DNA from 2 places in the Aeromonas sp. TS_SC_11 genome. Region 2 is predicted to be linked to the other one. Evidence: predicted binding sites of a transcription regulator. Region 2 holds the regulator's gene; the other holds the start of a gene.
The links. The regulator sigma-54, encoded in region 2, starts transcription at its own class of promoters, with help from an activator protein. The targets are predictions, from matches to a motif close to TGGCACNGTTTTNGCTT.

Region 1 (3,122 bases), 160 kb from region 2:
ATGGTGTCGGAGATTTTCAGCTCGCCCAGACCTGTGATGGCGATGATGTCACCCGCTTGCGCGTCGACAACTTCGGTACGGGACAGACCCAGGTAGCCAAGCACCTGACCGACTTTGCCGGTACGGGTCTTGCCATCGGCACCGATGACGGTGACTTGCTGGTTGGTCTTGACGCGACCACGGCTGATACGGCCGATGCCGATAACACCCACGTAGGAGTTGTAGTCCAGCTGGGAGATCTGCATCTGGAAAGCACCGGCAGGGTCACCCTTCGGCTGCTCGACGTTGTCAACGATCGCCTGGAACAGGGGTTCCATGTTGTCGGATTCAACGCCCTGGTCCATGGTGGCCCAGCCGTTCAGTGCTGAAGCGTAAACAACTTTGAAGTCCAGTTGCTCATCGGTCGCACCCAGGTTGTCAAACAAGTCGAATACCTGATCCATAACCCAGTCAGGACGAGCACCCGGACGGTCGATCTTGTTGATGACCACGATCGGCTTCAGACCCTGGGCGAATGCCTTCTGGGTCACGAAACGAGTCTGCGGCATAGGGCCGTCAACAGCATCAACCAGCAGCAGCACTGAGTCGACCATGGACATAACGCGCTCTACTTCACCACCGAAGTCGGCGTGACCCGGAGTATCAACGATGTTGATACGGTAGTCTTTCCAACGGATCGCGGTGTTCTTGGCGAGAATGGTAATACCACGTTCCTTTTCCAGGTCGTTGGAATCCATCAGACGCTCTTGACCATCAGTGGTACGGTCCAGGGTTCCAGACTGCTGCAGCAGCTTATCAACCAGGGTAGTTTTGCCGTGGTCTACGTGCGCAATAATCGCAATATTGCGTAAATTCTCTAACATTCTCGCCTCAATCACCGGGTAAAATTGGGCGCTAATTGTACTCTCGCCTTTGTGATCTGCCTAGCATAATTGCAGTGCATTCACGCATAACAGGGGATCAGGATCATAGACCTTCCGATCAAAGCCTGTTTAGATGGGGGCTGACCGTATACTGCGCACCATTTTAGTGCACCAAAACGATCCACAGTTGCACTACTTTGAGGCGTGACGCGCTGAGATGGCAGGTCTTGGGGCGGCCTTATAGCCGCAAACGCCCTGAAATCAAGCTATCACAAACTTGGCACGATACTGGCTTATGTGAATGTGATGACGCATTCACCCTAAGAGTTTTAACACCGGAGGTTACTTAGCATGTCAGCCCAGAACGTTTTGGCCCTGATCCAGGAACACGAAGTCAAGTTTGTTGACCTGCGCTTTACCGACACCAAGGGTAAAGAGCAGCACGTATCTATCCCTTCCCACCAGGTCAACGAAGATTTCTTCGAAGACGGCAAGATGTTCGATGGCTCTTCCATCGGCGGCTGGAAAGGTATCAACGAGTCTGACATGGTGCTGATGCCGGATGCGGCCTCCGCCAAGCTGGACCCGTTTACCGAAGAGACCACCCTGAACATCGTTTGTGATGTGCTGGAACCGGCCACCATGCAAGGTTATGACCGCGACCCGCGCTCCATCTCCAAGCGTGCCGAAGATTTCCTCAAAGCCAGCGGCATCGCTGACACAGTGCTGTTCGGGCCTGAGCCGGAATTCTTCATGTTCGACAACATCACCTTCTCGAACACCATGGGCCACAGCTTCGTGAAAATCGAATCTGAAGAAGCCGCCTGGAACTCGGGTACCGAGTATGAGCACGGCAACAAGGGCCACCGCCCGTTCGTGAAAGGCGGTTACTTCCCGGTTGCACCGGTTGACTCTTCCCAGGACATCCGCGCTGCCATGTGTCTGGTGCTGGAAGAGATGGGCCAGGTCGTTGAAGCGCACCACCATGAAGTGGCGACCGCCGGTCAGAACGAGATCGCGACCCGTTTCAACACTCTCACCCTGAAAGCGGACGAAGTACAGGTTCTGAAGTACGTGATCCATAACGTGGCCCACGCTTACAACAAGACTGTCACCTTCATGCCGAAACCCATGTTCGGTGACAACGGCTCCGGCATGCACTGCCACCAGTCCCTGGCCAAGAACGGTGTCAACCTGTTCGCTGGCGACCTGTATGGCGGTCTGTCCGAGATGGCACTACACTACATCGGCGGTATCATCAAACACGCCAAGGCCATCAACGCCTTCGCCAACCCGACCACCAACTCCTACAAGCGTCTGGTTCCGGGTTATGAAGCACCTGTCATGCTGGCTTACTCCGCCCGCAACCGCTCTGCTTCCATCCGTATCCCGGTAGTACCGAGCCCGAAAGCTCGTCGTATCGAAGTACGTTTCCCGGATCCGGCAGCCAACCCGTACCTGGCTTTTGCAGCTCAGCTGATGGCCGGTCTGGACGGTATCATCAACAAGATCCATCCGGGCGATGCCATGGACAAGAACTTGTATGACCTGCCGCCGGAAGAAGCCGCAGAAGTGCCAACCGTTGCCGGCTCTCTGGACGAAGCACTGGCCGCACTGGACAGCGATCGCGAGTTCCTGACCCGCGGCGGCGTGTTCAGCGATGACTTCATCAATTCCTACCTGGAACTGAAACAGCACGATGTTGACCGTGTGCGCATGACCCCGCACCCGCTGGAGTTTGAACTGTACTACTCCGTTTAATCCGGACCACAGCTCGGAACTTGACCAAACCCGCCAACAGGCGGGTTTTTTCTCTGATAGGATTAAGCAAAATCCCGTCAAGGAGAGATGGATGAAAAACGCATGCCCCCTATGGGTTCTGGGACTTTTGCTGTTGACGAGCACCGCCGCCCAGGCCACCAAGATCTACTTCTGGACAGACAGCAAGGGCGTCGTTCACTACACGGATGCCCCCCCTCCCGGCCAGCAGGCCAAAGAAGTGGATCTGCGTGTTGCCCCTCTCATTGGTGGTGCCCCCCGCTCGGTGCAGGTGGACAACTTCAACAGCCTGACCGGCGTTGATGCCAAAAAAGAGGAGGAAGCCGCCAAGCTGGTAATCGAAATGCTCTCCCCGGAACAGGGCAGCACACTGCGCGACAACACGGGCAATGTGGTGTTCCAGGGGCAGATAAGCCCCAAACCGCCGACCCAGTACGACGTGCGCCTGACCCTGGATGGCAAGGCGGCCCCCATCGTCAG
Region 2 (3,122 bases):
GCAAATCGGCAGTCGAGGAGAGCGGCGCCAGCAGATTGGTCTCTTCACGGATCGCCTCATCCAGCGAGAGCTGCTTGCGGGACAAGGGGTGCAGCCGGCGGCTCTCACCGTAGCGTTTGAGCAGGGTGGAGTTCTCCGCATCGAAGAAGAAACTGGAAAATTCCACCCGGCCCTCATTGCGAACCTGAGCCAGCAGGGTCTCCAGCTTATCTGCGCTCACCGGCAGGTTGCGCACGTCGATACTGACCGCTAGCTTGTCATACTGGCTCTCGACCGACACGATCAACTGGGGCAGCAGGTTGACCGGCAGGTTATCCACACAGTAATAACCCAGATCCTCCAGCACGCGCAGGGCAACTGTCTTGCCCGAGCCAGAGCGCCCACTTACCACTATTAATTGCATCTTGTTGCCTCACCGCTTGGGGTCATCACGAGGGCCCGAATATCAGGCCGACGTCATGATCTGATAGAGATCTTCATCGCTGGTTGCCTGGCGCAACTGGCGGCAAACCGCCTTGTCGCCCAGTTTGGATGCCATCAGGGAAAGGGTCTTGAGGTGCTGTTTGCACTCGCTTTCCGGCACCAGCAGGGCAAAGAGCAGGTCAACCGGTTGATTGTCGATGGAGTCGAAGGGGATAGGCTCTGCGAAGGTCATCAGGATGGCGGTCGGCGGAAACTCGTCACCGATCCGGCCGTGGGGAATGGCGATACCGGCACCGATCCCGGTACTGCCCATTTTTTCTCGTGCCAGCAAACACTCGAACAGTGTCTGGCGAGAGGTCCCCAAGCGCTCAGCGGCTAATTCACTGATGATCTCGAGGGCGCGTTTCTTGCTGGTACAAGGGACCGCACTTTTGGTGCAGCCCCGACTCAGTATGTGTTCAAGTTGCATAGTTATTTTTGATTTAACTTATCTTTGTGCTTGATGATCTGCCGATCCAGCTTGTCCAGCAGGGTATCAATCGCAGCATACATATCAGCATGCTGTGAATTGGCGAACACCTCACCACCGCTGACATGCAGCTTGGCTTCGGCGATCTGGTTCAGTTTTTCTACGCTCAACACCACATGAACATTATTGATGTGGTCAAAGTGACGCTCGAGTTTGGCAAATTTGTTGTTCACATAATCACGCAGAGCTTCGGTGATCTCGACATGGTGTCCGGTCAGGTTAATTTGCATAACGTCTTCCTTTTGTTTTGCCTAAACCAGGCGTTTGCGCTGATTGGATGGCGGGATCAACAAGGATTCACGGTACTTTGCGATCGTGCGTCTCGCCACCATAATACCCTGTTCGGCCAGCAAATCCGCGATCTTGCTATCACTTAGCGGCTTGGCGGGATTCTCTGCCGTCACCAGCTTCTTGATCAGCGCGCGAATTGCGGTCGATGAGCACTCTCCTCCTCCTTCTGTGTTCACATGACTGGAGAAAAAAAACTTCAGTTCGAAGATGCCGCGGGGGGTATGCATGTATTTCTGGGTCGTTACCCTGGAAATGGTCGACTCATGCATCTCCACCGCCTCGGCGATATCGTTGAGCACCATGGGCTTCATGGCTTCTTCACCATACTCGAAAAAGCCCTGTTGTTGCTCGACAATACAGGTCGCCACCTTGAGCAGGGTGTCGTTGCGACTCTCCAGACTCTTGATGAACCACTTGGCTTCTTGCAAGTGGGAGCGAATGAACTGGGTATCCTGGCTGGTACGCGCCTGACGGGCCATGGCGGCATAGGTCTCGTTGACCCGGATGCGCGGTGCAGAATCCGGGTTGAGTTCGACGACCCATTTGTTGCCCTTCTTGACGACGGTGACATCCGGGATCACGTACTGGGAGTCACTCTGTATGATGCCGTTACCCGGCCTGGGCTCCAGTTGCTGGATAAGGTCCAGCACCTCCTTGAGGTCACTCTCCTTGAGCTTGGTCTTGCGGGCCAGGGTGCGGTAATCACGGTTGCCGAGCAAGTCCATGTGCTCCTTGATCACCTCCCTGGCCTCATTGAGCCAGGGCAGTTCAGGAGCGTACTGGCCAAGCTGGATCAGCAGACACTCCTGCACCGAGCGCGCAGCGATGCCGACCGGATCGAAATGCTGCACCCGCTTGAGCACGGCCTCGACCTCGTCGAGTTCCACCTCGACATCCTCGCTGCTCACCGCCGCCTGTATATCTTCGAGAGAGACGGTCAGATAACCGGAGTCATCGATAGCATCTATGATGGCCAGCGCAATGGCGGCATCCAGATCGCTGAACGGGGTGAGGCGCATCTGCCACAGCAGATAGTCCTGCAGGTTCTCGGTGGTTTCCCCCTGATAGACGCTGTCCTCCCCATCGTGGATGGGGCCTGCGCTCTGGGCTGTGCCGGCTGAATAGACATCTTCCCAGGTGGTATCTACCGGCAGTTCGTCCGGCATCTGATCCTGGGCCATGGCATCGCTGGAGTCGAGCTGGCTGTCGTCGACGGGCTCTTCCGGGCTGGTCTCCTGAACGTCATTCTCCTCTTGCTCAAGCAAAGGATTGTTATCGAGCGCTTGCTGAATTTCCTGCTGGAGTTCCAGGGTGGAGAGCTGGAGCAGACGAATCGCTTGTTGTAATTGCGGCGTCATGGTCAGGGACTGACCGAGACGCAACTGTAATGTCGGCTTCATCTACGTCGGGATATCCTTATGTTCAGCGAGGCAGTCGTCAAAGGAAATGAAGAGATGCCCCCTTACTATAGACTGAATTGATCGCCCAAATAGACGCGCTTGACCTGTTCATCGGCAAGGATCTCGGCCGGTGCACCTTCGGCGATCATCTTGCCGTGGCTGACGATATAAGCCTTCTCACATACGTCCAGAGTCTCCCTGACGTTGTGGTCGGTGATCAAGACACCAAGGCCTCTATCTTTCAGATGCTGGATGATCTTCTTGATGTCTATCACAGAAATGGGGTCGACCCCGGCAAACGGCTCATCCAGCAGAATAAAGCGCGGCTCAGCCGCCAGCGCGCGGGCGATCTCGACCCGGCGTCGCTCCCCCCCTGACAGACTCTGACCCAGGTTGTCACGGATATGGGTGATGTTGAACTCTTCCAGCAGTTGTTCGACCTTGTCTTCACGCTCTTCGCGGCTCAGCCCCTTACGGGT

Region 1: the regulator sigma-54 is predicted to act here: its motif matches at 1,142-1,158, upstream of glnA (glutamate--ammonia ligase).

Annotation. Positions count from the first base shown of each region.
Region 1 covers NZ_CM170470.1:818,366-821,487, forward strand. Annotated here, with positions in the region: gene typA (translational GTPase TypA) at 1-863, opposite strand, end outside; gene glnA (glutamate--ammonia ligase) at 1,215-2,624, shown strand; gene AC1P02_RS03885 (DUF4124 domain-containing protein) at 2,716-3,122, shown strand, end outside.
Region 2 covers NZ_CM170470.1:662,110-665,231, forward strand. Annotated here, with positions in the region: gene rapZ (RNase adapter RapZ) at 1-403, opposite strand, end outside; gene ptsN (PTS IIA-like nitrogen regulatory protein PtsN) at 446-892, opposite strand; gene hpf (ribosome hibernation promoting factor) at 895-1,182, opposite strand; gene AC1P02_RS03110 (RNA polymerase factor sigma-54) at 1,204-2,643, opposite strand; gene lptB (LPS export ABC transporter ATP-binding protein) at 2,709-3,122, opposite strand, start outside.